Regions from separate parts of the Streptomyces sp. NPDC051172 genome, predicted to be linked through region 3. Evidence: predicted binding sites of a transcription regulator. Region 3 holds the regulator's gene; each other region holds the start of a gene.
The links. Region 3 encodes HrcA, which represses chaperone genes, less so after heat shock. Its sites were predicted from a motif close to TTNGCACTCNGNNNNNCNGAGTGCNAA; they were not measured.

Region 1 (10,170 bases), on a different contig from region 3:
CACGGTGCAGACATGCAGGGCGGACTCTCAACGTTTCATCACAACCCATGCCCCATTTAGCCCTTTTTCTTCCCATCTACTGGTGTCTGAGGCTAGATTCGCAATGAGTCATATTTTCATTTCCTTAGATCGTAGATATACGGTCATGGGCACCGTATCCGCTCAGAACGGCTACAAGGGGTCACGTAATGGCAGATTTCTCCCGCCTTCCCGGACCGAACGCGGACCTGTGGGACTGGCAGCTCCTGGCCGCCTGCCGCGGGGTGGACAGCTCACTCTTCTTTCATCCGGAGGGTGAGCGCGGTGCGGCCCGGAGCGCTCGCGAGAACTCGGCCAAGGAGGTCTGCATGAGGTGCCCGGTGCGCGCGCAGTGCGCGGCGCACGCGCTGGCGGTGAGAGAGCCGTACGGCGTGTGGGGCGGCCTGACCGAGGACGAGCGCGAAGAGCTGATGGGGCGGGCACGGAACCGGCTGGTGGCGGCGGCGACCGCCGGGGACGGCGTCTCGAACAACTGAAGGAACGTTTCTGCGTTCCCGGGTCCCTGAGCTCCCGGACCCCGAGCTCCCATGAGAAGGGCACGCGCGCGTGCCCTTCTTCACTGCCGGGCGGCTGCGCGCGCCAGTTGCTCCAGGGTCGCCGCGACCGCGGGCACCTGGGCCAGGTCGGGCAGCGTCAGCGCCACGATCTCCCGCCGCACCGCCGGCTCCAGCGTCAGCACGCGCGCGTGCCGCGGCCGTACCGACTCGATGGCGAGCTGCGGCAGGACTGCGACGCCGAGGCCGGCGCCGACCAGGCCGACGACGGCCGGATAGTCGTCGGTGGCGAAGTCGATGCGCGGGGTGAACCCGGCGCTCTCGCACACCTCGACCAACTGTCCGCGGCAGCGCGGGCATCCGGCGATCCACGGCTCGTGCGCGAGGTCCCCGATGGCCACGGCCGAGGCCTGCGCGAGCCGGTGCCGCTCGGGCACGAGCCCGACGAGCCGGTCGCTCAGCAGCGGCCGTACGACCAGGTCGTCCCACTCCTCCGCGCCCGCCGCGCGCTCGTAGCGGAAGGCCAGCGCCACGTCGCAGTCGCCCTCGCGCAGCAACTCGACGGAGGCGGGCGGTTCGGCCTCCTCCAAGGAGACCCGGGTGCCGGGGTGCGCGGCGCGCAGGGCCGCGAGGGCGGTGGGCACGAGCGTCGAGCTGCCGCTCGGGAACGAGACGAGCCGTACGCGTCCGGCGCGCAGCCCCGCGATGGCGGCGACCTCCTCCTCCGCCGCCGTGAGCCCGGCCAGGATCCCCGAGGCATGCCGCACCAGTGCCTCACCGGCCTGGGTCAGCCGCATCTCGCGCCCGCCGCGGACGAGCAGCGGCGTGCCGACCGACGCCTCCAGGGCCTTCATCTGCTGGCTGACGGCGGGCTGCGTACAGCCCAGTTCGCGCCCGGCGGCCGAGAAGGAGCCGGTGGTGGCGACGGCGCGCAGAACGCGCAGATGACGGGCTTCGATCACGGTTCGAGGATAAGCGATCCTTTGACCAGGCGCCCCTTAATGCGTCGACGCTTTGATCCGGCTTCACCTACTGTTCGGGCATGAAACTACTGTCTGTGAACCTCGGCCGCCCGAAGGCCGTGCCGTACACCGGCCAGCCGGACGGGGTGACCGGCATCGACAAGCGGCCGGTCGACGGACCGGTGCGGGTGGCGGCGCCCGGGCCCAAGGGGGTCGGCGCGAGCGGGCTGGCCGGGGACGCGGTGTGCGAACTGCGCCACCACGGGGGCGACGACCAGGCGGTGTACGCGGTCGCGCGCGAGGACCTCGACGACTGGGAGCGCGAGCTGGGGCGACTGCTGCCGAGCGGCTCGTTCGGCGAGAACCTCACCACCGAGGGCCTCGACATATCGGGCGCACTGATCGGCGAGCGCTGGCGGATCGGAGCGGAGGTCGTCCTGGAGGTCACCTCCGGCCGGATCCCCTGCCTCACCTTCCAGGGCCATCTGGGCGAGAAGGGGTGGGTGAAGCGGTTCACGCAGAAGGGTGCTCCGGGCGCGTACCTGCGGGTGATCGAGCCCGGCGAGATCCGCTCCGGCGATCCGGTCGAGATCGTGCACCGGCCGGACCACGACGTGACGGTGGCGCTGCAGTTCCGGGCGGTCACGACGGAGCGGAAACTGCTGCCGCGGCTGCTGGCGGCGGGTACGGCGCTGCATCCGGACGGCCGCGAGGCGGCGCGTCTGTACCTGGAGAAGCACGGATCCTGACGCACCGTCAGATATACGGTCTTCCCAGGTGCTTCACCACCGTCGGGCCCTGTGCAGAGATCGGATTCCCACAGTCCGGGTCACTACCCTTGGGCCATGACAACGGCTCTGATTACGGGATCGACCGCGGGCATCGGCGCCGCGTTCGCACGGCGGCTGTCGGCCGACGGGCACAATCTGGTGCTTGTCGCCCGCGACACCAAGCGGTTGCAGGAACAGGCGACCGAACTGCACGACCGGCACGGCATCGAGGCGGAGGTGCTCACCGCCGACCTCGCCACGGACGAGGGCATCGAGGCCGTGGCCGCGCGCCTCGCCGACCGCAAGAACCCCGTCGACCTGCTGATCAACAACGCGGGCTTCGGCAACAAGGGCCGCTTCCTCGACGTGGCGATGGCCGACGAGCTGACGATGCTCAAGGTGCACTGCGAGGCGGTGCTGCGCCTCACTGCGGCGGCGACGGAGGCGATGCGCGAGCGCGGCCGCGGCGGGGTCGTCAACGTCGCGTCCGTGGCCGCCTTCGTACCGCGCGGCACGTACGGCGCCTCCAAGGCGTGGGTCGTGCAGTTCACGCAGGGGGCGGCGAAGGACCTGGCGGGCAGCGGGGTGCGGTTGATGGCGCTGTGCCCGGGGTTCGTGCGGACCGAGTTCCACCAGCGGGCCGGGATGGGCACGGACAACATCCCCGGATGGATGTGGCTCGATGCCGACAAGCTGGTGGCGGCGGCGCTGTCGGACCTGGCGCGGGGGAAGTCGCTGTCCGTTCCGGACGCCCGTTACAAGGCGCTGATGGGGATCGTGAAGGTGACGCCCCGGGGTCTGCTGGGTGGGATCACCTCGCGGACCGGTCGGAAGTACGGGCCGCAGTAGCCTCCCGGCGCTCGGGGGGCGCCGTGGAGCCCCGGTGGGAGAATGGTGCTGTTTCGACCGGACTCCGGGGACCGGAGGCAAGATCATGACCTTCGTTCAGATCATCGACTGCAAGACGAGCCGGTTCGACGACATCAACCGGCTGATGGACACATGGGTCGAACAGACCAGGGGGAAGCGGACGGCGACGCACGCGCTGGTCGGCAAGGACCACTCCGACGCGTCCCACCTCATCGAGATCGTGGAGTTCCCCTCGTACGAGGAGGCGGTGCGGAACTCCAACCTGCCCGAGACCGACAAGATCTTCCGGGAGATGGTGGCTCTCTGCGACGAGATGCCGACCTTCACCGACCTGGACGTCGTGCGCGACGAGCAGTTGTACGCGGCGAACGTGCGGCGGTTCTTCGAGACCATCGCCACCAAGGGTGAGCTGCCGCCGCTCGACGGTCTCATCGCCGAGAACTACCACGACCACGATCCCGCCAACGAGCAGGACACCATGGGCATGGACGCCATGCGGCGTGAGATCGGCATGTGGCGCAGCGGTTTCGACTTCACCTTCGACGTCGAGGACCAGATCTCCCGGGGTGACCGGGTGAGCACCCGGTGGACCTGGCACGGCACCCAGACCGGTGAGTTCATGGGGCTCCCGTCCGCCGGGAAGAACGTCGTCATGACCGGCACGACCCTCTTCCGGTGCAATGAGGAAGGGAAGATCGTCGAGGGCTGGTGGCAGTACGACCGGCTCGGGCTGATGGCGCAACTCGGCGCGCTGGAGGGGCTGGAGCAGTAGCAGGACGGCGAAAGGCCCGGCACCCCCAAGGGCGCCGGGCCTTCGTACCGCTACTGAGCGAGGTCAGTGGGCGTGGCCGTGGCCGTGGCCCGCGGCGGCCGGCTCTTCCTCTTCCTTCTTCTCGACGACCAGGGTCTCGGTCGTCAGCAGGAGGGAGGCGATGGAGGCGGCGTTCTCCAGGGCGGAGCGGGTGACCTTGACCGGGTCGATGACGCCGGCCTTGACCAGGTCGCCGTACTCGCCGGTGGCGGCGTTGAAGCCCTGGCCCTTCTCGAGCTCGGCCACCTTGGAGGTGATGACGTAGCCCTCCAGGCCCGCGTTCTCGGCGATCCAGCGCAGCGGCTCGACGACCGCGCGGCGGACGACGGCGACACCGGTGGCCTCGTCGCCGGTCTTGCCGAGGGAGCCCTCGAGCACCTTGGCGGCGTGCACCAGCGCGGAGCCACCACCGGAGACGATGCCCTCCTCGACCGCGGCGCGGGTCGCGGAGATGGCGTCCTCCAGACGGTGCTTCTTCTCCTTCAGCTCCACCTCGGTGGCGGCGCCGACCTTGATCACGCACACGCCGCCGGCCAGCTTCGCGAGGCGCTCCTGGAGCTTCTCGCGGTCCCAGTCGGAGTCCGTGTTCTCGATCTCGGCCTTGATCTGGGCGACGCGGCCGACGACGTCCTCGGAGTTGCCGGCACCGTCGACGAGGGTGGTGTCGTCCTTGGTGACCGTGACGCGGCGGGCGGAGCCGAGCACGTCCAGGCCGACCTGGTCGAGCTTGAGGCCGACCTCCTCGGAGATGACGGTGGCGCCGGTGAGGACCGCCATGTCCTGCAGCATCGCCTTGCGGCGGTCGCCGAAGCCCGGGGCCTTCACCGCGACGGCGTTGAAGGTGCCGCGGATCTTGTTGACGACCAGGGTGGACAGGGCCTCGCCCTCGACGTCCTCGGCGATGATCAGCAGCGGCTTGGAGGAGTTGGTCTGGATGACCTTCTCCAGCAGCGGCAGCAGGTCGGCAATGGAGGAGATCTTGCCCTGGTTGATGAGGATGTAGGGGTCCTCCAGGACGGCCTCCATGCGCTCCTGGTCCGTGACGAAGTACGGCGACAGGTAGCCCTTGTCGAAGGCCATGCCCTCGGTGAAGTCCAGCTCCAGACCGAAGGTGTTGGACTCCTCGACGGTGATGACACCGTCCTTGCCGACCTTGTCCATCGCCTCGGCGATGAGCTCGCCGACCTGCTGGTCCTGCGCGGAGAGCGCGGCCACGGCGGCGATGTCGGACTTCTCGTCGATCGGGCGGGCGGTGGCGAGGAGGTCCTCGGAGACGGCCGCCACAGCCGCGTCGATGCCCTTCTTCAGCAGCGCCGGGGAGGCACCGGCGGCGACGTTCTTCAGGCCCTCGCGCACCAGCGCCTGGGCGAGCACGGTGGCGGTGGTGGTGCCGTCACCCGCGATGTCGTTGGTCTTGGTCGCCACCTCCTTCACCAGCTGGGCGCCGAGGTTCTCGTACGGGTCCTCGACCTCGACCTCACGGGCGATGGTGACGCCGTCGTTGGTGATGGTGGGCGCGCCGAACTTCTTGTCGATGACGACGTTGCGGCCCTTGGGGCCGATCGTCACCTTGACCGTGTCGGCCAGCTTGTTGACGCCGCGCTCGAGGGCGCGACGGGCGTCCTCGTCGAACTTCAGGATCTTCGCCATGGGAGCGGTTCAGCCCTCTCGGAAAACGTGGGTGAAACGAACTGCGCCCCGGACGCCCGGCTTCATAAGGTCGCGGGAACCCGGGGCGCAGCTCACAAGCAATGTGCTTCGGTAAGGAAGCGGGTGCAGGATTTCTGGGGGTGACCCCCAGACCCCCTTACTTCTCGATGATCGCGAGCACGTCGCGAGCCGAGAGGACGAGGTACTCCTCGCCGTTGTACTTCACCTCGGTGCCGCCGTACTTGCTGTACAGCACGATGTCGCCGGTCTTGACGTCGAGCGGCAGGCGCTCGCCGTTCTCGAAGCGGCCCGGGCCCACGGCCAGGACGACGCCCTCCTGGGGCTTCTCCTTGGCAGTGTCCGGGATGACCAGGCCAGAGGCGGTGGTCTGCTCGGCGTCGAGCGGCTGGACCACGATGCGGTCCTCGAGCGGCTTGATGGCAACCTTGGAGCTGGTGGTCGTCACGATCCGACCTCCCCCTTCGGAGATCTCACGGGGTTAACTGTCTGAGGTGGCGACCAGGTGGATCCGTCGTCGCGGGTGCCGGACCTGCCCGTCGCGTAGTTGGCACTCTCCAGTGGGGAGTGCCAGAGCCGAGACTATGACCGTGATTAGCACTCGGTCAAGCGGAGTGCCAATGCCCGCGGCGCGTCGGCGGGGTTTCGGTCGACCGGGGGCTCGGTGAGCGTCCCGGGGGCTGCCGCCCCCGCGCCCCCGCTATCGGCCTGAACGGCCTCGTCCTCAAACTCCCCCACTCTCGGCTTCGCTCGAGCGGGGGGACCCCCACGACGGGCTGAAACGACCGGCCGCCGTAAGCGGGCCGCTCAGGGCAGGGTGGTCGGGGGTGTGGTCCTGGATGCTCGCGCCGATCGAGCGGAGCCTGGCGAAGTGGCCGTACCCCGGCCCGGCCACACCGTCCGTGAGGAACATGCCGACCGGCAGCCGCAGTTCACGGACCGGGCCGACGAAGCGGGGGTCCTTCTCGGCGTCGCCCGGCGCGGCTTCGGGGCGGGCGGCAGCGGGGCCGTGAGGCCCCAGCGGCAGTACGGCCGCCGGGGTGTTCCGGTGGGCCCGTGCGGCCGGACGCGCTGGGCCGCTTTCTCGCCCAGCCGTTCGATGGGGCCGACGGACTGGGCGCAGCCGGTGAGGAGCACGCACGCCAGGACGGCGGCCGCCAGGCCCCGAAGGCTCACAGGTAGTCCTCCAGGCGGGCGACCGCATAGCCCTCTGCGGTGACCCTGTTCAGGAAGCGGCGCATGTCGTCGACCATCGTGCCGTTCCACTCGTCACGGCCGCGGAAGTGGGTGAGGACGATGTCGCCGGGGTGCAGGTCCATGTCGTCCTCGCGGTACTCCCAGTGGTCGACGAAGACCTCCTCGTCCCAGATGGGCGCGTACCTGATGCCACAGGACTTGGCGGCCACCAGGGTGTCCTGGTTGTAGTTGCCGAAGGGCGGCCGGAAGACGGTCGGGGCCTTGCCGAACTGCCTCTTCATGATCTTCTGCATCCCGCAGATCTCGTGCTTCTGCTCCCGGTACGACAGGCCCGGGAGGTAGGGGTGGGTGAGCGTGTGGTTGTTGAGGGTCACCCCCTCGGACTGCATCCGGCGGAAGTAGGCGTAGTCGTCCTTCACCGCGAAGTCGCTGAGGAAGGCGGAGTACGGGATCTTCAGGTCGCTCATCATCCGCAGGAACGCCGGGTCCTTCTCGGCACCGTCGTCGATGGTCAGGAAGACGACCTTCTGCTTGGTCGGGATGGTCGTGAAGACGGGCGGCAGGTTCAGCTCCTCCTGGTCGTCCACCTCGAAGCCCTTGCGTGCCCTGATCTTCGGCTTCCCCGCGGGCGGTGGCGGAGCCGTCAGCGGGACCCCTGCCAGGTCCCAGTGGCGCGCAGCGGCGGCGCGGGCGAGGTACGCGGAGCGCAGCTTCGTGGCGTACGAGTCGAGGGCGCGGGCCGGGGGCGCGTGCAGGGGCGGCTCCTGGCCGGGGGCCGGGTGCACCGGCGGGCCGCCGAACTGGGCGCAGCCCGAGGCGATGGCCGCGACGGCGAGCACGGCGATTCCACCGCGGACCCACGTCACCCCATAAGCGCGATTTTTATCGTTTTGTACTACTGCTCGCATGGTGCCGGATCATCGCAGGCCACCGTCCGGATCCCGGCCCGCCACGCGGCCGGAGGCGTACCGTCCCCCGACTGGCCCACAATGGGCCGGTGAACGACCTCGCCGACCTGCTCACCCCCGAAGGCCGCGCTCTCCTCGACGAGGTGCGCGGCACCGCCCCTGCCGACGAGCTCGCCGTCGCCACCCGGCTGCGCCGCGAACATCCCGCCGAGCTGGTGTCGGCGGCGCTCGGGCAGGCGCGGCTGCGGCAGCGGGCGGCGGCCAAGTTCGGCACCGAGGACGCGGAGCGGATGTTCTTCACGCCGAACGGGGTGGAGCAGTCGACCCGGGCGAGTGTCGCCGCCTACCGGGCCGAGCGGCTGAAGGCGCTGGGGGTCACCTCGCTCGCCGACCTGTGCTGCGGGATCGGCGGCGATGCCATCGCCCTGGCCCGGGCCGGGATCCGGGTGCTGGCCGTGGACCGGGATCCGGCGACGGCGGCCGTGGCGCGCGCGAACGCCGACGCGCTCGGGCTGGCCGAGCTGATCGAGGTGCGCGAGGCGGACGTCACGGAGGTGGACACGGCCGGCTACGACGCCGTGTTCGTCGACCCGGCCCGGCGCGGCGGGCGCGGCCGCATCTTCGACCCGGAGGCCTACTCGCCACCCCTGTCGTGGGCCGTCGAGGCCGCCCGCAAGGCGTCCCGCGCCGCCGCGCTCAAGGTCGCACCCGGCATTCCGCACGAGGCCGTGCCCGCCGACGCCGAGGCCGAGTGGATCTCGGACGGCGGGGATGTGAAAGAAGCCGTGCTGTGGTTCGGGACGGACCCGGGGGCGGTGCGGGCGACACTGCTGCCGGGGCCGCGCACGCTGCTCGGGAAGAGCCTGCCGGACCCCCGAGTCCGGCCCGTCGGACGGTACTTGTACGAGCCGGACGGCGCCGTCATCCGGGCCCATCTGGTCGCCGAGGTGGCCGAGCAGCTGGACGGCGGGCTGGTCGACGCGACCATCGCGTACGTCACCGCCGACGAGTTGCGGCCGACGCCGTATGCAGCCTCGTACGAGATCACCGATCAACTCCCGTTCAACGTCAAGAAGTTGAAGGCACTGCTGCGGGAGCGCGGGGTCGGGACGCTGACCGTGAAGAAGCGGGGGTCGGCGGTGGAGCCGGAGGAGTTGCGGAAGAAGGTCAAGCCCCAGGGACCGGGCTCGGCCACCGTGTTCCTGACCCGGGTGGCGGGGGCGCCGACCATGCTGCTCGGGCACTCCGCCTGATCAGGACGGATCGGCCGCACGGCGCAGCAGCAGCTCCCGCTCCCGCTCGTTGCGCGCAAGTCCCGCCGCCCGTACGAACTCCTCGCGCGCCTCGGCCGTACGCCCCAGCCGTGCCAGCAGGTCGCCGCGCACGCTGGGCAGCAGGTGGTAGTCGCGCAGGGTGGGTTCGGCGGCCAGGGCGTCGACGATCGCCAGCCCCTGCGCCGGTCCCTCCGCCATGGAGACGGCGACCGCGCGGTTGAGTTCGACGACGGGGGACGGGGCGCGGGCGGCGAGCAGGCCGTACAGCGTCGCGATGCTCTTCCAGTCGGTCTCCTCGTAGGTGTACGCGTGCGCGTGGCAGGCGGCGATGGCGGCCTGCAGGGCGTAGGGGCCCGGGGCGCCGGTGGCAGTGGCGTCGGCGCGGTGGAGAGCCGTGATGCCGCGGGCGATGAGCATGCGGTTCCAGCGGCGGCGGTTCTGGTCCTTGAGGAGGACGGGTTCCCCGTCGGGGCCGGTGCGGGCGGCCGCACGGGACGCCTGGAACTCCAGGAGGGAGGTCAGGGCGTGCACCTCGGGCTCCTTGGGCATCAGAGCGGACAGCACGCGGGCCAGGCGCAGCGCATCCTCGCACAGTGCGGGGCGCAGCCAGTCGTCGAGGGCCGTGGCGGCGTAACCCTCGTTGAAGATCAGGTAGATGACGTCGAGGACGGAGCCGAGCCGGGCCTCGCGTTCGGGGCCGTAGGGCACCTCGAAGGCGATGTTCCTGGTGGCGAGGGTCTTCTTGGCGCGGACGATGCGCTGGGCGACCGTGGGCTCCGGGACGAGGAAGGCGCGGGCGATCTCCGGCGTGGTCAGACCGCCGAGCAGGCGCAGGGTGAGGGCGGTGCGGGCCTCCGCGGACAGCACCGGGTGACAGGTGGTGAAGACGAGCCTCAGCAGGTCGTCGTCGATGTCCTCGGGGTCGGCGGGCTCCTGGGGCGGTGCGGTCTCCGACAGGTCCCGGCCGATCTCGGTCAGCTTGCGGGCGTAGTTCTCCCGGCGGCGGACCAGGTCCACGGCCCGGCGCCGCTCGACGGCCGTGAGCCAGGCGCCCGGGTTGTCGGGAACGCCGTCGCGCGGCCACTGCTCCAGCGCGGCGACCAGCGCGTCCTGCGCGAGCTCCTCGGCGATGCCGACGTCCCGGACGACACGGGTGACACCTGCGATGATGCGCGGC
Region 2 (10,170 bases), on a different contig from region 3:
ACTCTGAAACTGATCGCCGCGGACTACGGCGACTCCGCCGACAACAGCTCCCAGAAGTACTGGGACCGGCTGGTCAGCGAGTACGAGAGCAAGCACTCCGGTGTGAAGATCGACGTCACCGTGTACTCCTGGAACGACGTGGACCGCAAGGTCAAGGAGCTGGTCGACGCGGGCAAGGCACCCGACATGGCGCAGATAGGCGCGTACGCCGACTACGCCGACAAGGGCCTGCTCTACTCGGCCGACGACATGCTCTCCATCAGCACCCAGGCCGACTTCGCCTCCCAGCTGGCCACCGCCGGGCAGGTGAAGGGCGTGCAGTACGGGCTGCCGTTCGCCGCCTCCACGCGGCTGCTCTTCTACAACAAGACCCTCTTCAAGAACGCCGGCCTCACCCCTCCGAAGACCTGGAACGAGCTCGCTGCCGACGCCAAGGTGCTCAAGGCGCGCGGAGTGAAGTTCCCGTACGCGCTGCCGCTCGGCCCGGAGGAGGCGCAGGCCGAGACCATGCAGTGGCTGCTGAGCGGTGGCGGCGGTTACACCGACACCGTCGGCACCTACGGCATCGACTCCGCGCAGAACGTCGACACCTTCAACTGGCTCAAGGACGACCTGGTCGACAAGGGCCTGACCGGTCCCGTCGCGCCCGGCAGCCTCAACCGTGCCACCGCCTTCGCCGCCTTCGCCAAGGGCGAGGTCGGCATGCTCAACGGGCACCCCTCGCTGATGAAGATCGCCGCGCAGAAGGGCGTGAAGTTCGGCATGGTGCCGATGCCCGGCAAGGACGGCGAGAGCAAGAACGCCATGGGTGTCGCCGACTGGATGATGGCCTTCAAGAAGAACGGCCACGCCGAGCAGGTCGGCAAGTTCCTCGACTTCGTCTACAGCCGGAAGAACGTGCTCGCCTTCTCCCGCGAGTACGACCTGCTGCCGGTCACCACCTCGGCCTCCGACGTCATGAGCACGGGCAAGCAGGACGCAGCCCTGGAGCCGTTCCTCAAGCAGCTGCCGCTGTCCGAGCTCTATCCCGTCGACAAGACCTCGTGGGCCTCGGTCGCCGTGGCCGTCAAGAAGCACATAGGCAGCGCGGTGGCCCCCGGCGGCAACCCCGCGGCCACCCTCGCGCAGCTGGAGTCGACGGCGTCCATGGCGGAGAACGCGCATTAGCCGCGGGGCGCTGTCAGTGGCGGGGGCTACGGTTCAGGACATGGACCAGGAGCAGTGGGGAGGCCGCGAGCCGCGCGAGCCGCTGGGTGACCGCGAGCAGGCAGTCCTCGCCCTCGAACGCCGGGGCTTTCCGGGCCCCGGCGCCAAGGAGCGCGCCATACGCGAGGAGCTGGGCCTGGCGCCCGTCCGCTACTACCAGCTGCTCAACGCCCTGCTGGACGACGAGCGGGCCCTCGCCCACGACCCGGTGACGGTGAACAGGTTGCGCAGGGTGCGCGAGACCCGCCGAGCGGAGCGCTGACGGCCGGTGCTCCCCTGAGCCATGGGTGCGCCCTGCCCTGCGCGGTTATGGTCACCGTATGGGCACCCATACGGACACGGACTCGACGCACTCCATGGACCCCCTGCCGACGCCCGCCACGCAGGCAGGCCGGGACGGGCTCGCAGCGATCCTCGCGAACCCCGCGAAAACGGTGGTCGGCCTGGACTTCGACGGCACCCTCGCCCCGATCGTTGCGGACCCCGAGCAGGCCCGCGCCCACCCGGAGGCGGTGCCCGCGCTCGCCGCCCTCGCCCCGCGGATCGCCTCCGTCGCGGTGGTCACCGGCCGCCCGGCCGGCGTCGCCGTGCGGCACGGCGGCTTCGCGGGCGTTCCCGGCCTGGAGCACCTGGTCGTCCTCGGCCACTACGGCGCCGAACGCTGGGACGCGGTCAGCGGCAAGGTCAGCGCACCCGCCCCCCACCCCGGCGTCGCCGCGGTCCGCGCCGAACTCCCCGGCTTCCTCGACCGCATCGGCGCCTGGCAGGGCACCTGGATCGAGGAGAAGGGCCGCGCCGTGGCGGTCCACACCCGCCGCGCAGCGGACCCCCAGGCCGCCTTCGAGGCCCTGCGCGCCCCCCTCACCGACCTCGCCACCCGCCACGGCCTGATCGTCGAACCCGGCCGCCTGGTCCTTGAACTGCGCCCCCCGGGCACCGACAAGGGAGTGGCCCTGCTGGAGTACGTCCGCGAGATCGACGCCTCGGCAGTCCTCTACGCCGGCGACGACCTCGGCGACCTCCCCGCCTTCGCGGCGGTCGACAAACTCCGCTCCGACGGCATCCCCGGCCTCCTCGTCTGCAGCGGCAGCGACGAGGTCACGGAACTACGCGAACGGGCGGACCTGGTGGTGGACGGCCCGGAGGGGGTTGTACGCCTGCTGCGAGCCCTGGCGGGGCACATCAGCCCGTCCGGCGTTTGAGGACAAGGCCCCTCAAGGGCCGAAAAGGCGGGGGTCCGGGGGCGGCAGCCCCCAGACCTCAGCCGCGCAACGCCTCCAGCTGCTCAAGAAACCACTGAGCCGGCGGCAACGCCGTGGCCGCAGCAGCAAGCCGCTTGCTGCGCTCGGCCCGCTCAGCCGCCGACAGGCACAACGCGGCGTGCAGTGCGCCCGCCGTCCCGATCACGTCGTACGGGTTCACGGTGATCGCGTCCTCGCCCAGCTCGGCGTGGGCGCCCGCCTCCCGCGACAGCACCAGCGCGCAACCCTCGTCGGAGACGACCGGGACCTCCTTCGCGACCAGGTTCATGCCGTCCCGGATCGGGTTGACGAGAGCCACGTCGGCCAGCCGGTAGGCGGCCAGCGAGCGGGCGAAGTCGTCCTTGACGTGCAGCACGACCGGGGTCCAACCGGGCGTCCCGAAGCGGGAGTTGATCTCATCCGCCACCCGCTGCACCTCGGCCGTGTAGTCGCGGTACACGGCGAGGTCCTGCCGGGAGGGATAGGCGAACGCGACGTGCACGACCCGCTCCCGCCACTCGGGGCGGTCCGCCAGCAGCTGCCGGTACGCCAGCAGCCCGCGCACGATGTTCTTCGACAGCTCGGTGCGGTCGACCCGTACGACGGTCCTGCGACCGGCGCCGATCTCCTCCTTCAGCGCGGCCATCCGCTCGGCCACATCGGCCTCGTGCGACCGCTTGCGCAGGAAGTCCGCGTCGGCGCCGAGGCCGTGCACGCCGATCTCCGTGCTCCCGAGGCCGCCCACCACCGCCGTGGCGCACGCCGTGAACGCGTCCGCCCAGCGCCGGGTCAAGAAGCCCAGCCGGTCGGCGCCCAGCATGCCGCGCAGAAGCTGCTCGGCGATGTCGTCCGGCAGCATCCGGAAGTAGTCCACCGGCGCCCACGGCGTGTGCGAGAAGTGCCCGATGCGCAGGTCGGGACGGAGCTTGCGGAGCATGCCCGGCACCAGACACAGGTGGTAGTCCTGCACCAGCACCGCCGCGCCCTCGGCCGCCTCCTGGGCCAGGGCCTCGGCGAAGGCCCGGTTGTAGGTCTCGTACGAGGCCCACTGCCGCCGGAACTCCGCGTCGAAGACCGGCTCCAGGGGCGTCTGGTACAGCATGTGGTGGACGAACCACAGCACCGAGTTCGCGATGCCGTTGTAAGCGTCGGCGTGCACGTCGGCCGGGATGTCCAGCATCCGCACCCCGTCCTCGCCGACCCCGCGTCGTACCGCCTCGCGGTCGCCGTCGGACAGCGCCGAGCACACCCACAGGGCGTCCGCGTCGGGCCCGATCGCGGAGAGGCCGGAGACCAGCCCGCCGCCGCCGCGCCTGGCGGCCAGCGAGCCGTCCTGCTGCACTTCGTACGAGACCGGGCCGCGGTTGGACGCGACCAGCACCTGATGACCAGCGCCGTGCGTGGAAGCCATACGCCTCAACCTAGCCCGGCCCGTAAACGCTCAAACGTATGTCTGGGCTCTGCGGGTGGACCGTATACACCGCCCACGCCGCGTAACGCGCCGCCTCAGGCGACCTTGCGCGACGCGTACTCCGCGATCTCCACCATCGGCGGCCGCTCCTCCGTGTCCACGGAGTAGGTGCGCGGTTCGAAGCCCTCCTCGCCCCGTTCGAACTGGGTGAGGGAGGGGCGGATGAGATGGCCGCGGGCCAGCCTCAGCTGTGCCGTGCGGTAGATCGCGGCGGACATCCGGCCCAGCGCCTGCCCGTCCTGGTGGCGGTGCTTGCGCACCCCGACGTCCACCTGGGCGAGCGCGTCGAGGCCCACCAGGTGCAGGGCGTCGACCAGCATGCCCAGCTCGACGCCGTACCCGACGGGGAACGGCAGCTGTTCCAGCAGGCTGCGGCGGGCCGCGTACTCGCCGCCGAGCGGCTGCACGAAGCCCGCCAGCTGCGGCCAGTGCATGTTCAGCAGCGGGCGCGCCATCAGCTCGGTGACCCGGCCGCCCTGGCCCTGGGCGCCGGCCAGCGGACGGTCGTACATGCCCTTGACCAGGTCGACCGCCGGGTCGGTGAGCAGCGGGCCGACGATCCCGGAGACGAAGTCGGAGGAGAACTCCTTCAGGTCGGCGTCGATGAAGCAGACGATGTCCCCGCCGGTGACCAGGAGCGAGCGCCACAGCACCTCGCCCTTGCCGGGGACGGTCGGGATGCGGGGCAGGATGTCGTCACGGTGGACGACCCTGGCCCCGGCCGCCGCGGCGACCTCGGACGTGCGGTCGGTGGACCCGGAGTCGACGACGACGATCTCGTCGACGAGCGGGACCTGCTGCATCAGGTCGTGACGGATGATCGCGACGATGTCGCCGACCGTCTCCTCCTCGTTGAGCGCGGGCAGCACCACGCTGACCGACTGACCCGTGCGCTGCTTGGCGGCGAGGATCTGGTGGAGAGGGCGGTCGGTCAGGGACCAGGAGCGGGTGCTCAGCCAGCGCTCGACTTCTTCCAGCACGTAGGCGGCTCCTCTGCGTTCTCTCGGCGAGCGTGGGATCCGTGATCCATCTCGCGGTTCGGACGACTATCTCAACTGTCCTGGCCTTCGGTTACAGTCTTGAACAACGCTGGTGACCATCGCATGTCGGGGGTCGTCCCGCGTTGAACGAGTTGAACAACCGAATACCGCTCATCCAGAGGGGCAGAGGGATACGGCCCGATGAAGCCCCGGCAACCCTCCAGCCGGTCTCGTACCGATCGATGCTGATCGTTCCGCGAGGCTCCCGGCTAGGGAAGGTGCCAAATCCGTCTCACGGCGAGATGCGTCGTGAGGAAGATGAGGAGAAAGGGCCTCGCCTCACATGGCTGCGCAGACTGTTGCAAGCACCACCGACTCCACGACCGTCGACCTCGGTCCCGCCGCGGCGCTCTCCTGCCGCGAGTGCGGTCACCAGGTGCCCCTCGGCCCGGTCTTCGCCTGCGAGGAGTGTTTCGGCCCGCTCGAGATCGCCTATGACTTCTCGGCCTACGACACCGAGGAGCTCCGCAAGCAGATCGAGGCGGGTCCCGCGAACATCTGGCGTTACGCGCCCCTGCTGCCCGTCCCGGCGGACGTGGCGGACAAGCCCAACATCAACCCCGGTTGGACCAAGCTCGTCAAGGCCGACAACCTCGCCCGCGAACTGGGCGTCGACGCCGGCAAGCTCTTCGTGAAGGACGACTCCGGCAACCCGACGCACTCCTTCAAGGACCGGGTCGTCGCCCAGGCCATCGAGGCCGCCCGCGCCTTCGACTTCACCACCCTGTCCTGCTCGTCCACCGGCAACCTCGCCGGTGCGGTGGGTGCCGCGGCCGCCCGCGCCGGCTTCCGTTCCTGCGTGTTCATTCCGCACGACCTGGAGCAGGGCAAGGTCGTCATGGCCGCGGTCTACGGCGGCGAGCTCGTCGGCATCGAGGGCAACTACGACGACGTGAACCGCTTCTGCTCCGAGCTGATCGGCGACCCGGCCGGCGAGGGCTGGGGCTTCGTCAACGTCAACCTGCGGCCGTACTACGCGGAGGGCTCCAAGACCCTGGCGTACGAGATCTGCGAGCAGCTCGGCTGGCAGCTGCCCGACCAGCTGGTCGTGCCGATCGCCTCCGGCTCCCAGCTCACGAAGATCGACAAGGGGCTGCAGGAGCTGATCAAGCTCGGGCTCGTCGAGGACAAGCCCTACAAGATCTTCGGGGCGCAGGCCGAGGGGTGCAGCCCTGTCTCCGTCGCCTACAAGGCGGGGCACGACGTCGTACGGCCGCAGAAGCCGAACACGATCGCCAAGTCGCTGGCCATCGGCAACCCGGCGGACGGTCCGTATGTGCTGGACATCGCCCGGCGTACCGGTGGGGCGGTGGAGGATGTCAATGACGAGCAGATCGTGGACGCGATTCGGCTGCTCGCCCGGACCGAGGGGATCTTCGCGGAGACCGCCGGTGGCGTGACCGTGGGCGTGACGCGCAAGCTCATCGAGAACGGCGTGCTCGACCCGGCCCTGACGACGGTCGTCCTCAACACCGGTGATGGTCTGAAGACGCTGGACGCGGTGGCCGGTACCGGGCTCACCGCGACGATTCGCCCCAGCCTGGAGTCGTTCCGTGAGGCCGGCCTCGCGTAGTCGTTCCCCGCGCCCCTTGAAAGCCACACCCCGACCGGAGGTTCATCGTGAGCGTCAACGTTCGTATCCCCACCATCCTGCGTACCTACACCGGCGGCCAGGCCGAGGTCACTGCTGAAGGTGGGACCCTCGGCGAGGTCATCGCCGATCTGGAGAAGAACCACACCGGGATCGCCGCGCGGGTTCTCGACGACCAGGGGAAGCTGCGGCGGTTCGTCAACGTGTATGTGAACGACGACGACGTGCGGTTCGAGCAGGGGCTGGAGACGGCGACTCCGGACGGGGCGGGCGTCTCGATCATCCCGGCCGTCGCCGGAGGCTGACCGGAAACAGGTCGGACGACCGCTTATTACCGTCGGTAATGTCGGTTACGAAGAGTTCATCGAATTGCCCCCTCCGTGAGAGAAGCGGAGGGGGCAATTCTGCATGGTTGAGCACGGTACAGTTGGGGAACCTGCTCGACTCCGCTTGCCGCGTGCATATGAGTTCTTGCTTCTCGGGCAGCGAGAAGTAGCCAAAGTGTGCAGGTTTTTTGCGTCTTATGCTCCATTTATGGGGCCCGACTTGCCCTGAATTCGGGCGAATTCTCCGTAAGGTCCCGACCGGTCGTGCCCGGAATTCTCGTCCGATTGACCTGTTGCAGACGGCAGTTGGACAGATACATTCAGCCGCGGTCGACGCGTTCCGGCGCACGCCCCCAACCGTGGGGGGTGAGGTCTGACCCGGATCCGCGAAGTGTGGATCTGTGCAAGGGCCAGTAATAGGGGAGTTAGGCATGGCTCAGGGCACCGTCAAGTGGTTCAACGCGGAGAAGGGGTACGGCTTCATCGCGGTCGACGGTGGTGCGGATGTTTTCGTCCACTACAGTGCGATTCAGATGGACGGCTACCGCACCCTGGAAGAGGGCCAGCGGGTCGATTTCGAGATCTCGCAGGGCCAGAAGGGGCCGCAGGCGGACATGGTCCGTCTGGCGACCAGCTGAAGCACGCGCCGGGTTAACTGCAGCGACGTTCTTCTGTTCTTGATCGAAGGGCCCGCACCTCAGGGTGCGGGCCCTTCGGCATGCCCGGGGGGCCTGGGCAGGTCCCGGCGTGGGTGCCGCCCGGTACCCGGTAGCCGCTTGCGCCCGCTCGTCGCCCGACCACCACCCCTCAACGAGCCCGCTCCGCGGGCACACCTTGCACTCGGGGGGGTCGAGTGCTAATCATTGGCGTTAGCACTCTGAAGGTGAGAGTGACAAAGATGGACCGGGTCGGTGAGGCCCGCAGGCCGGGTGGGGCAAGGAACCCACGGGTCGGCGAGCCGTCCGTCGCGGGCGCGGGCGCGGTCCGAAGGAATCACCCCCAGTCCTGGAGGGACCACTTCACATGGCCAAGATCATCGCGTTCGACGAGGAGGCGCGGCGCGGCCTCGAGCGCGGCATGAACCAGCTCGCGGACGCCGTGAAGGTGACGCTCGGCCCCAAGGGCCGCAACGTCGTCCTCGAGAAGAAGTGGGGCGCCCCCACGATCACCAACGATGGTGTCTCCATCGCCAAGGAGATCGAGCTCGAGGACCCGTACGAGAAGATCGGCGCCGAGCTGGTCAAGGAAGTCGCCAAGAAGACGGACGACGTCGCCGGTGACGGTACGACCACGGCGACCGTGCTCGCCCAGGCCCTCGTCAAGGAAGGCCTGCGCAACGTAGCCGCCGGCGCCAACCCGATGGCCCTCAAGCGCGGTATCGAGAAGGCCGTCGAGGCCGTCTCCGGTGCCCTGCTCGAGCAGGCCAAGGATGTCGAGACCAAGGAGCAGATCGCTTCCACGGCCTCCATCTCCGCCGCCGACACCCAGATCGGCGAGCTCATCGCCGAGGCCATGGACAAGGTCGGCAAGGAAGGCGTCATCACCGTCGAGGAGTCCCAGACCTTCGGTCTGGAGCTGGAGCTCACCGAGGGTATGCGCTTCGACAAGGGCTACATCTCGGCGTACTTCGCCACCGACATGGAGCGGATGGAGGCGTCGCTCGACGACCCGTACATCCTGATCGCCAACTCCAAGATCGGTTCCGTCAAGGACCTGCTCCCGCTCCTGGAGAAGGTCATGCAGTCGGGCAAGCCGCTGCTGATCATCGCCGAGGACGTCGAGGGCGAGGCCCTGTCGACCCTGGTCGTCAACAAGATCCGCGGCACCTTCAAGTCCGTCGCGGTCAAGGCCCCCGGCTTCGGCGACCGCCGCAAGGCGATGCTGAACGACATCGCCATCCTCACCGGCGGCGAGGTCATCTCCGAGGAGGTCGGTCTCAAGCTCGAGAACACCTCCCTCGACCTGCTGGGCCGCGCCCGCAAGGTGGTCATCACCAAGGACGAGACCACCATCGTCGACGGCGCCGGCTCCACGGAGCAGGTGCAGGGCCGGGTCAACCAGATCCGTGCCGAGATCGAGAACAGCGACTCGGACTACGACCGCGAGAAGCTGCAGGAGCGCCTGGCGAAGCTCGCCGGCGGTGTCGCGGTCATCAAGGCCGGTGCCGCCACCGAGGTGGAGCTCAAGGAGCGCAAGCACCGCATCGAGGACGCCGTCCGCAACGCGAAGGCGGCCGTCGAGGAGGGCATCGTCGCCGGTGGTGGCGTCGCGCTCATCCAGGCCTCTTCGGTCTTCGAGAAGCTGGACCTGGAGGGTGACGAGGCGACCGGTGCCAACGCCGTGCGCATCGCGCTCGAGGCCCCGCTGAAGCAGATCGCCGTCAACGCCGGCCTCGAGGGCGGTGTCGTGGTGGAGAAGGTGCGCAACCTGACCCCGGGCCACGGCCTGAACGCCGCGACCGGCGAGTACGTCGACCTGGTCAAGGAAGGCATCATCGACCCGGCGAAGGTCACGCGCTCTGCCCTGCAGAACGCCGCCTCCATCGCCGCGCTCTTCCTCACCACCGAGGCCGTCATCGCCGACAAGCCGGAGAAGGCCGCCGCGCCTGCCGGTGGCGGTATGCCGGGCGGTGACATGGACTTCTGATCGGCCTCCGGCTGATCCGGGTTCCAACCGAGGGCGGCACTCCCTGGAAACAGGGGGTGCCGCCCTCGGGCGTGTTCGAGGTCATAGGAAATTTGATTAAGTAGGTGCAACAATGCGTATGCACATACCAGTAGGTCAATGCAGCCATCGCACGAGGAGCCCACCCACGTGACCACCGCCCCCTCCCGCGCCGCCGAGATCCTCTCCCGGCCCACCGCGATCAACGGCCTGACCGTCCCCAACCGCATCGTCATGGCACCCATGACGCGCATGTTCTCCCCGGGCGGCGTCCCCGGCGAGGACGTGGTGTCGTACTACGCCCGCCGGGCCGCCGCCGGTGTCGGGCTGATCGTCACCGAGGGCACCTACGTCGGCCACGAGTCCGCCGGCAACAGCGACCGCGTCCCCCGGTTCCACGGCGAGGAGCAGCTCGCGGGCTGGCAGAAGGTCGCCGAGGCGGTGCACGCGGCGGGCGGCACGATCGTTCCGCAGCTGTGGCACATCGGCACGGTCCGCAACCAGGGTGACGGCCCCTACCCGGACGCCCCCTCGCACGGCCCCTCCGGTCTGCGCGTCACCGGCGTCGAGGACGCCACCCCCATGACCCAGGCCGACATCGACGCCGTCATCGGCGCGTTCGTCGAGTCCG
Region 3 (10,170 bases):
GGTTGAACACGGCCGTCAGCTCGGCCACGATCCCGTGGCCCGTCTCCGGAACCTTCGTGAAGTCGCCGTCCCGGGCGGCGGTCATCGCGGCGAGCAGCGGGCGCAGCTCGGATGCTCGGAGTTGTTCCGGTTTTTGACCGTCTTCGAGCACACGCGTAGCACTGTTCTCACTCATGGCGGCCCACTTCGGTAACTCGGCGCTTATGGGCGGGGTCAGTCTGTCACTCTGTCGGCATCGACTGAGGCGTATTCGTCCGAACTGCTCGGGGAGCTGTCCATGGGGGCCATTCCGACGCAACGGGAGACCGCTTCCTGCGCTTGCGATGCGCCTGCACACCTGCACGCGACCGAGCACGGAAGGGTGGACCCGCGTGCGCAGGCGTACACGACCCTGCCCGGCAGTCCCCTCGCGCCGGGTTCCGCCCGCGCTCTCGTCCGCGCCGCGGTCGCCGACTGGACGGAGGCCGGCTTGCCCGGCGCCGAACGCCTCACCGACCGGCTCGCCGACGACGCCGTGCTCGTCGTCAGCGAACTCGTCACCAACGCCGTCGTGCACGCGGGCACCGAGGTCGAGGTGGAGTGCCGTCTGGAGGAGGCGCCCGGCGCGCTCGTCGTGGAGGTCTCCGACCACCACCCCTCCCGGGCACCCCGCGACTCCGACGCCGAAGGGCCCTACGAGACGGCCGAAGTGCCGCACGGGACACCGGAGTACGGCCGCGGACTGCGCCTGGTCGCCACGCTCGCCGAGTCCTGGGGCGTCACCTTCCGCCGGGGCACCAAGACGGTGTGGGCGCGGCTGCCCGCCGAGCGCAGCCCGGCCCCGGGCGAGCCGGAGGCGCACGCCGGCCGGCAGGCACTGGAACGCGGGCTGCGCGCCGCCGAGATACTGGCGCCCGACCCGCAGCGCGCCGAGCGCGACCGGGACTGGCTGCACCGAGGTGCCCTGTCCTTCCTCGCCGAGGCGTCCGATCTGCTGGCCGGGCAGCTCGACGAGAACCTGGTCGCCGCACTCGCCGGACAGCTGATCGTGCCGCGGCTCGCCGACTGGTGCGCGGTGTGGCTGGAGGACGAGGCCATGGGCCGCGGGGGCTGGGCCGACGGCACCGGCGGCGCCGGGCCCCGCCTGGCCCGCGTCTGGCACTGCAGCGAGAACCGCATCGAGGAACTGCGCCGCGCCCTGGAGAAGGACCCGCCGCATCCGCCGGAGGCGATGAGCGTCCCGCCCGCCATGGGGGCGCCCCCGCTCGAGCGGAGCCGGGAGTGGGGGAGCAGCCGGGAGTGGGGGAAGTCCGGGCCGGTCGTGTACCCGTGGCCCGGCGAGGCGCTCGATGTGCGCGACGAGCACGGCGCGGCGCTCGCCTACCGTCTGATCGCGGGCGGCCGGCCGCTCGGCACGCTCGTCATCGGACGCGCCGGGCTGCTGCGCTTCCCCGACGAGGTCACCGGGCTCGTCGAGGACCTCAGCCGCCGGGTGGCGCTCGCCATCGGCGCGGCCCGCCAGTACGCCCGCCAGGCCACCATCAGCCAGGTCCTGCAGCGCGGCCTGCTGCCCGCAGCCGTCGCCGAGATCCCCGGCGTACGCAGCGCCCTCGTCTACGAACCGTGCGACAAGGGCGGCCCCAGCGGCGACTTCTACGACCTCTTCCCGGCCGGCGACGGCCGCTGGTGCTTCGCCGTCGGTGACGTCCAGGGCAAGGGCCCCGAGGCCGCCGTCGTCATCGGCCTGGCCCGCCCCTGGCTGCGCCTGCTCGCGCGCGAGGGCTACCGCGTCGCCGACGTCCTGGACCGCCTCAACCGCCTCCTCCTGGACGACGCGACGGAGGCCGCGGACGCCGCCGCCCGGGCTTTGGTACGGCCGCCCGCCCCCGGCGACGGCCCGCAGACCCGCTTCCTGTCCCTCCTCTACGGCGAGCTGGCCCCCTTCGACGGCGGCATCCGCTGCACGCTCGCCTCCGCGGGCCACCCGCTCCCGCTGCTCCTCGGCCCCGACGGAAGCGTCCGTACGGCCGCCCGCCCGCAGACCCTGCTCGGGGTCGTCGAGGACGAGAGGTACACCAGCGAGACCTTCGAGCTCCGCACCGGCGACAGCCTCCTGTGCGTCACGGACGGCGTGACCGAGCGCCGCTCCGGCTCCGACATGTTCGACGACGCCGACGGCCTCGCGGCCGCCCTCTCCGGCTGCGCCGGCCTGAGCGCCGAGCTGATCGCGGAACGCATCCGCAGGCTGGTCCACGAGTTCGGCGGGCGCCCGCCGGAGGACGACCTGGCGCTGCTGGTGCTGCAGGCGGAGTGAGCATTTCGTACGGTGCTGGACAATGGAAGGCATGCCTTCCGCACTCCCCGACGGCGAGCCGGTCCCCGCCGACGGCGCACTCCCCGCATCCGCGCTCACCGGGGCCCCCGACCGCCCCCTCGGCTTCTATCTGCACGTCCCGTACTGCGCTACCCGCTGCGGCTACTGCGACTTCAACACCTACACCGCCACCGAGCTGCGCGGCACGGGCGGCGTCCTCGCCTCCCGTGACAACTACGCGGACACCCTGATCGACGAGATCCGCCTGGCGCGGAAGGTCCTCGGCGACGACCCGCGCGAGGTCCGCACGGTCTTCGTGGGCGGCGGTACGCCGACCCTGCTGGCCGCCGGTGATCTCGTACGGATGCTGTCTGCGATCCGCGACGAGTTCGGCCTGGCGGCGGACGCGGAGGTGACGACGGAGGCGAACCCGGAGTCGGTGGACCCGGAGTATCTGTCCGTGCTCCGGCAGGGCGGCTTCAACCGCGTCTCCTTCGGCATGCAGAGCGCGAAGCAGCATGTGCTGAAGGTCCTGGACCGTACGCACACGCCGGGGCGCCCGGAGGACTGCGTCGCGGAGGCCCGAGCGGCCGGCTTCGAGCACGTCAACCTGGACCTGATCTATGGCACACCGGGCGAGTCGGACGACGACTGGCGGGCGTCGCTGGAGGCGGCGCTCGGGGCGGGCCCGGACCACATCAGCGCCTATGCGTTGATCGTCGAGGAGGGCACGCAGCTGGCGCGTCGCATCCGCCGGGGCGAGGTCCCGATGACGGACGACGACGTCCACGCGGACCGCTACCTGATCGCCGACGAGGTGATGTCGGCGGCCGGCTTCGACTGGTACGAGGTCTCCAACTGGGCCACCTCCGAGGCGGCCCGCTGCCTGCACAACGAGCTGTACTGGCGCGGCGCCGACTGGTGGGGCGCGGGCCCCGGGGCCCACTCGCACGTGGGCGGGGTGCGGTGGTGGAACGTCAAGCATCCAGGCGCGTACGCGGCGGCGCTGGCGGAGGGGCGGTCGCCGGGCGCCGGGCGCGAGCTGCTGTCGGAGGAGGACCGGCGGGTGGAGCGGATCCTGCTGGAGCTGAGGTTGCGGGAGGGAGTGCCGCTGTCGCTGCTCCGGGAGGAGGGGCTGGCGGCGTCGCGGCGGGCGTTGGGGGAGGGGCTGTTGGAGGGCGGGCCATACCGGGAGGGGCGGGCTGTGCTGACCTTGCGGGGGCGGTTGCTGGCAGATGCGGTGGTCAGGGACCTGGTGGATTGATCACTCGGGCGGGTGAATCACGGCCGGACGCCGGTTCGGCCCCTAACCTGGTTCGTAGGCTGCCGCTGACAGCATGCGGCGAATGTAGAGGCCACGGAGATGACCGCTGTGGACGAACGTGGAGTCGCAGAGTTCTTCGAGGGTTTTGAGCCGCCTGACGGGCTCAAAGCGGAGCTTCTGCGGGGGGAAATCGTGATGATGGCCAGCCCTGATCTGGTGCACAACCTGATCGTGTTGCTGACGGAGCGACAGATTCCGTTGGATCGCTGGTATCCGCTCCAGACCCAGGATGTGGACCTCGTCGACGAGGCGAGTGAGCCGGTTCCGGACCTCGTAGTCGTGGCGCGTGACGTCCTGCCCGATTCGGGGCGTCTGCTGCCGTGCCAACTGATCACGATGGTTGTCGAGGTCGTTTCCAAGAACAGCGTGCACCGCGACTACGCCGTCAAGCGTTCGATCTATGCCGCAGGCAACGTGCCCGCCTATCTCGTCATCGATCCGATCATGGCGCAGTGCGTTCTGTTCACGAAGCCCGAAGGAAAGGGCGAGGACGCCAACTACCGGGCACAGTACATCGAGAAGTTCGGCCGGCCGCTGATGCTGGATGTCCTGGGTGTCGAGCTGCAAACCAGCGAGTTCGGAACGTTCACCAACGTCAGGCCCCACCGCTACCCGTGACGAAGTCGATCAGCTCCTCCACCCGCCCCAGCAGCTCCGGCTCCAGGTCCTTGTAGGAACCCACCCGCTTCAGGATCGCCTGCCACACCGCCCCGGTGTTCTCCGACGGCCATCCCAGCGCCCGGCAGACCCCTGTCTTCCAGTCCTGCCCGTGCGGCACCCGCGGCCACCCGGCGATCCCCAGCGACGACGGCTTCACCGCCTCCCAGATGTCGATGTACGGGTGACCCACCACCAGCGCGTGCTCGCTCGTCACCGCCTCCGCGATCCGCCACTCCTTCGTGCCCGGCACCAGGTGGTCCACCAGGACCCCCAGCCGCGCGTCCGGACCGGGTGCGAACTCCTCGACGATCGACGGCAGGTCGTCCACGCCCTCCAGGTACTCCACGACCACGCCCTCGATGCGCAGATCGTCGCCCCAGACCTTCTCGACCAGCTCGGCGTCGTGCCGGCCCTCCACGTAGATCCGCCCAGCGCGAGCCACCCGCGCGCGTGCGCCGGGGACGGCGACCGATCCGGAAGCGGTACGGGTGGGCCGTACAGGAGCGGCACCCGAAGGCCGTACGAGCGTCACCACCCGCCCCTCCAGCAGAAACCCCCGCGGCTCCAGCGGGAACACCCGGTGCTTGCCGAAGCGGTCCTCCAGGGTCACCGTGCCCGCCTCGCAGCGGATCACCGCGCCGCAGAAACCGGTGCCGGGTTCCTCGACCACCAGACCGGGCTCGGCCGCGACCTCCGGAACGGGCTTGGACTTCTTCCACGGCGGGGTCAGATCGGCGGAGTACTGGCGCATTCGAGTGACGATAGGAGAAGTCGTCGGACAGCGGCTACGACACGCCGAAACGTGCCGCCAGCTCGTCCCGCTGTCTCCGCACGAACCCCGCATCCACCACCGCTCCGTGACCGGGCACGTACAGTGCGTCCTCCCCGCCCAGGTCGAGGAGCCGGTCCAGGGCGGCGGGCCACTGCGACGGTACGGCGTCGGAACCGGCCTGCGGTTCGCCGGACTCCTCCACCAGGTCGCCGCAGAAGACGACCTCCGGGGAGCCCGGCACCAGCACCGCCAGATCGTGGGCCGAGTGCCCCGGCCCGACGTTCGCCAGCAGCACCTGCCGGCCTCCGCCCAGGTCGAGGGTCCACTCACCGGAGACGTGATGCCGGGGCGCGACCAGGGCGTCGACCGCCTCCTCGGCCAGGTGTGCGTCCAGTCCGTTGCCCACCGCGTCCGCCCGCAGATCCTCGCGCGCATGCCGGCCGTCCAGCACCGTGTCGATGCCCACCGCGCCGTACACCTCCGCGCCCGCGAACGCCGCCACCCCGAGGACGTGGTCGAAATGGGGATGCGTGAGCGCGAGATGAGTCACACGGTGACCGGCAAGCTCCTGCGCCTCGGCACGCAACCGCGCGCCCTCCGCGAGGCTCGACCCCGCGTCGATCAAGAGCGCCGTGCCCTCCCGGACGACCAGCCCCGTCGTGCAGTCCCAGCCCGGAAGACGGCACCGCCCGACTCCGGCCGCGAGCCGCTCCCACCCCAGCTCTTCCCAAGTCATCGTCATACGGCGACGCTAGCGGTACGCCCCCTTCAACAGGGGCCGACCTTGCCCCGGGTGTACCCCACCGCCGTACACTGGCCGGTAACGGCTGGCACTCGGACGGACAGAGTGCCAGGCGAAGCGCCTAGGGGACGACTTGCTGGAGGTGTGCGCTGGATGCTGAGTGAACGACGGCTTCAGGTATTGCGCGCCATCGTCCAGGACTATGTCGGCACCGAGGAGCCGGTCGGGTCGAAGGCCCTGACCGAGCGGCACAACCTCGGCGTGTCTCCGGCGACGGTCCGCAACGACATGGCGGCCCTGGAGGACGAGGGTTTCATCGCCCAGCCGCACACCAGCGCGGGACGCATCCCCACCGACAAGGGCTACCGGCTGTTCGTCGACAAGCTCGCGGGCGTCAAGCCGATGTCCGCGCCCGAGAAGCGGGCGATCCAGAACTTCCTCGACGGCGCCGTGGACCTCGACGACGTGGTGGCGCGGACGGTTCGGCTGCTCGCGCAGCTCACCCGGCAGGTCGCCGTCGTGCAGTACCCGTCGCTGACCCGCTCGACCGTGCGGCACGTGGAGCTGCTCTCGCTCGCCCCCGCGCGCGTGATGCTCGTGCTGATCACCGACACCGGCCGGGTCGAGCAGCGCATGGTCGACTGCCCGGCGCCGTTCGGAGAGGCCTCGCTCGCGGATCTGCGGGCGCGGCTCAACAGCAAGGTCGCGGGCCGCCGCTTCGCCGACGTCCCGCGGCTCGTGGAAGACCTGCCCGAAGGCTTCGACGTCGAGGACCGGGGTACGGTCTCGACAGTGCTCTCCACACTTCTGGAGACACTGGTCGAGGAGAACGAGGAACGGCTGATGATCGGCGGCACCGCCAATCTGACCCGTTTCGGGCATGACTTCCCCCTCACCATCCGCCCCGTCCTGGAGGCGCTCGAGGAGCAGGTCGTGCTCCTCAAGTTGCTTGGCGAGGCGGGGGATTCGGGCATGACGGTGCGCATCGGGCACGAGAACGCCTATGAGGGACTCAACTCCACGTCCGTGGTGTCGGTCGGCTACGGTTCGGGCGGCGAGGCAGTCGCCAAGCTCGGCGTGGTCGGACCGACCCGCATGGATTACCCGGGAACGATGGGAGCGGTACGCGCAGTGGCACGGTACGTCGGACAGATCCTGGCGGAGTCGTAAGTGGCCACGGACTACTACGCCGTTCTCGGCGTGCGCCGCGACGCGTCGCAGGAAGAGATCAAGAAGGCCTTCCGGCGGCTCGCTCGCGAGCTGCACCCGGACGTGAACCCGGATCCGAAGACCCAGGAGCGGTTCAAGGAGATCAACGCCGCTTACGAGGTGCTCTCCGACCCGCAGAAGAAGCAGGTCTACGACCTCGGCGGCGACCCGCTCTCGCAGGCGGGCGGCGGAGGCGCGGGCGGCTTCGGGGCCGGTGGCTTCGGGAACTTCTCGGACATCATGGACGCGTTCTTCGGTACGGCGTCGCAGCGCGGCCCGCGCTCGCGCACCCGCCGCGGCCAGGACGCGATGATCCGGCTGGAGATCGAGCTCGACGAGGCGGCCTTCGGCACCACGAAGGACATCCAGGTCGACACGGCGATCGTCTGCTCCACCTGTAACGGTGAGGGCGCGGCGCCGGGCACCTCCGCCCAGACGTGTGACATGTGCCGCGGTCGCGGTGAGGTGTCTCAGGTGACGCGGTCCTTCCTGGGCCAGGTCATGACCTCGCGGCCGTGTCCCCAGTGCCAGGGCTTCGGCACCGTGGTCCCGACGCCGTGCCCGGAGTGCGCGGGCGACGGCCGGGTCCGGTCCCGCCGTACCCTCACGGTCAAGATCCCGGCCGGTGTCGACAACGGCACCCGCATCCAGCTCGCGGGCGAGGGCGAGGTCGGCCCCGGCGGTGGTCCCGCCGGTGACCTGTACGTCGAGATCCACGAGCTGCCGCACGCGCAGTTCCAGCGCCGGGGAGACGACCTGCACTGCACGGTCACCCTCCCGATGACCGCGGCCGCCCTCGGCACCAAGGTCCCGCTGGAGACGCTGGACGGCCTGGAGGAGGTCGACATTCGGCCCGGCACCCAGTCCGGCCAGTCGATCCCGCTGCACGGCCGGGGCGTCACGCATCTGCGCGGCGGCGGTCGCGGGGACCTCATCGTGCATGTCGAGGTCCAGACCCCGAACAAGCTGGATCCCGAGCAGGAGCGGCTCCTGCGGGAGCTGGCGAAGCTGCGGGGTGAGGAGCGGCCGACGGGGCAGTTCCAGCCGGGGCAGCAGGGCCTGTTCTCCCGTCTGAAGGACGCGTTCAACGGCCGCTGACCGTGGTGCTGGAGACTCTGCCCCCAGACCCCCGTTTCCGGCCTGAACGGCCTCGTCCTCGGGCGCCGGACAGGCTGGAATGGGCCCGATTCGGACTTGTTCGGAGGACGTGACAACATGCCGTCATGTCCTCCGCGCTGACCGATCTCTTCCCTCATCCGATCGTGCAGGCCCCCATGGCGGGCGGTGTCTCCGTGCCGCATCTGGCCGCCGCTGTGTGCGAGGCCGGCGGGCTCGGGTTTCTCGCCGCCGGGTACAAGACGGCCGACGGCATGTACCAGGAGATCAAGCAGCTCCGGGGGATCACGAACCGTCCCTTCGGCGTGAACCTCTTCATGCCGCAGCCCGAGTACGCCGACCCCGGTGCCGTGGAGATCTACGCCCACCAGTTGGCCGGCGAGGCCGGTTGGTACGAGACCGAGCTCGGCGATCCGGACAGCGGCCGGGACGACGCCTACGACTCCAAGGTCGCCGTGCTGCTCGACAACCCCGTGCCGGTGGTCTCTTTCCACTTCGGGGTGCCGAGCCGCGAGGTCCTCGACTCCCTCCGCCGGGCCGGCACCCTCACGCTGGTCACGGCGACCACCCCCGAGGAGGCCCTCGCCGTGCAGCTGGCCGGCGCCGACGCGGTGATCGTGCAGGGAGTGGAGGCCGGCGGCCACCAGGGCACCCACCGGGACAACCCGGAGGCGGACGGCACCGGTATCGGGCTGCTCTCGCTCGTCGCCCAGGTCCGCGAGACCGTGAGCATCCCGATCGTCGCCGCCGGCGGCATCATGCGCGGCGGGCAGATCGCCGCGGTGCTGGCGGCGGGCGCGAGCGCGGCCCAGCTCGGCACGGCATTCCTCGCCACCCCGGAGTCCGGTGCGAACGCCGTCCACAAGCAGGCCCTCACCAACCCGCTGTTCGTGCGCACGGAGCTGACCCGGGCGTTCTCCGGCCGCCCGGCCCGCGGCCTGGTCAACCGCTTCCTGCGCGAGCACGGCCCGTACGCACCGGCCGCCTACCCGGAGGTCCACCACCTCACCTCGCCGCTGCGCAAGAAGGCCGCCGCATCCGGCGACGCGCAGGGCATGGCGCTGTGGGCGGGGCAGGGGCACCGCATGGCGCGCGAGCTCCCGGCCGGGCAGCTGGTGGAGGTCCTCGCCGCCGAGATCGACGTGGCCAGGACAGCGTTGTCGGGCAAGGGGGACCTGCGATGACCGCGCCGGTGTTCGTCGTCGAGTCGCTGGCGGGCGTGGGGCCCGGCTCGATCGTCGAACTGGACGGCCCCGAGGGACGGCACGCGGTGTCCGTACGGCGGCTGCAGCCCGGCGAGGACGTGGTGCTGACGGACGGTCTGGGCCGCGGCGCCGCCGGTGCGGTCGTGCGGACGGAGGGCAAGGACCGGCTGTTCGTAGAGCCCGTCGAGTTCCCGGTCGAGCCCGAGCCCAGCCCCCGTATCACCGTCGTCCAGGCCCTTCCCAAGGGGGACCGTGGCGAGCTGGCCGTCGAGACGATGACCGAGACCGGCGTCGACGCGATCGTGCCCTGGTCGGCGGCCCGCTGCATCACCCAGTGGAAGGGCGAGCGGGGACTGAAGGCCCTCGCCAAGTGGCGGGCCACCGCCCGCGAGGCCGGCAAGCAGTCCCGCCGGCTGCGCTTCCCGGAGGTCGCGGACGCGGCGACGACCAAGCAGGTTGCCGCACTTCTCGCCAAAGCCGACTTCGCGGCCGTACTGCACGAGGACCGCGACTACGGCAGCGAGCCGCTGGCGACCGCCGAGCTTCCCGCCTCGGGCGAGATCGTGCTGGTCGTGGGCCCCGAAGGGGGCGTCTCCGAGCAGGAGTTGGCGCTCTTCGAGGAGGCGGGTGCGAAGGCGTACCGGCTCGGGCGTAGCGTGCTGCGTACATCGACCGCCGGCACCGCGGCGACCGCCCTGCTCCTGGGCCGCACCGGCCGCTGGTCCTGAACGATCACGGGGGAACACCATGGAACTCGCCCAAGTCCGCCTCCTCGTCAGCGACTTCGCCGCCTGCTACCGCTTCTACGCCGAGGTCCTCGGCCTGAAGCCGCAGTCCGGGGCGACCACG

Region 1: the regulator HrcA is predicted to act here: its motif matches at 6,209-6,235, upstream of groES (co-chaperone GroES).
Region 2: the regulator HrcA is predicted to act here: its motif matches at 7,709-7,735, upstream of groL (chaperonin GroEL).

What each region holds. Positions count from the first base shown of each region.
Region 1 covers NZ_JBFBBE010000020.1:29,603-39,772, forward strand. Annotated here, with positions in the region: gene AB0N07_RS14745 (WhiB family transcriptional regulator) at 189-515, shown strand; gene AB0N07_RS14750 (LysR family transcriptional regulator) at 596-1,495, opposite strand; gene AB0N07_RS14755 (MOSC domain-containing protein) at 1,576-2,244, shown strand; gene AB0N07_RS14760 (SDR family oxidoreductase) at 2,341-3,114, shown strand; gene AB0N07_RS14765 (ester cyclase) at 3,200-3,907, shown strand; gene groL (chaperonin GroEL) at 3,971-5,596, opposite strand; gene groES (co-chaperone GroES) at 5,754-6,062, opposite strand; partial or broken gene AB0N07_RS14780 (polysaccharide deacetylase) at 6,396-6,790, opposite strand; gene AB0N07_RS14785 (polysaccharide deacetylase family protein) at 6,787-7,719, opposite strand; gene AB0N07_RS14790 (class I SAM-dependent methyltransferase) at 7,809-8,972, shown strand; gene AB0N07_RS14795 (sigma-70 family RNA polymerase sigma factor) at 8,973-10,170, opposite strand, start outside.
Region 2 covers NZ_JBFBBE010000010.1:6,936-17,105, reverse strand. Annotated here, with positions in the region: gene AB0N07_RS08015 (extracellular solute-binding protein) at 1-1,167, shown strand, start outside; gene AB0N07_RS08010 (DUF3263 domain-containing protein) at 1,208-1,468, shown strand; gene otsB (trehalose-phosphatase) at 1,527-2,408, shown strand; gene AB0N07_RS08000 (trehalose-6-phosphate synthase) at 2,467-3,858, opposite strand; gene AB0N07_RS07995 (glucosyl-3-phosphoglycerate synthase) at 3,954-4,898, opposite strand; SAM riboswitch class I at 5,067-5,223, shown strand; gene thrC (threonine synthase) at 5,242-6,531, shown strand; gene AB0N07_RS07985 (MoaD/ThiS family protein) at 6,579-6,854, shown strand; gene AB0N07_RS07980 (cold-shock protein) at 7,307-7,513, shown strand; gene groL (chaperonin GroEL) at 7,899-9,521, shown strand; gene AB0N07_RS07970 (NADH:flavin oxidoreductase) at 9,690-10,170, shown strand, end outside.
Region 3 covers NZ_JBFBBE010000059.1:24,894-35,063, forward strand. Annotated here, with positions in the region: gene AB0N07_RS30195 (HAMP domain-containing protein) at 1-175, opposite strand, end outside; gene AB0N07_RS30200 (ATP-binding SpoIIE family protein phosphatase) at 278-2,293, shown strand; gene hemW (radical SAM family heme chaperone HemW) at 2,325-3,557, shown strand; gene AB0N07_RS30210 (Uma2 family endonuclease) at 3,657-4,235, shown strand; gene AB0N07_RS30215 (DUF3097 domain-containing protein) at 4,213-5,028, opposite strand; gene AB0N07_RS30220 (MBL fold metallo-hydrolase) at 5,063-5,791, opposite strand; gene hrcA (heat-inducible transcriptional repressor HrcA) at 5,945-6,961, shown strand; gene dnaJ (molecular chaperone DnaJ) at 6,962-8,098, shown strand; gene AB0N07_RS30235 (nitronate monooxygenase) at 8,224-9,300, shown strand; gene AB0N07_RS30240 (16S rRNA (uracil(1498)-N(3))-methyltransferase) at 9,297-10,049, shown strand; gene AB0N07_RS30245 (VOC family protein) at 10,069-10,170, shown strand, end outside.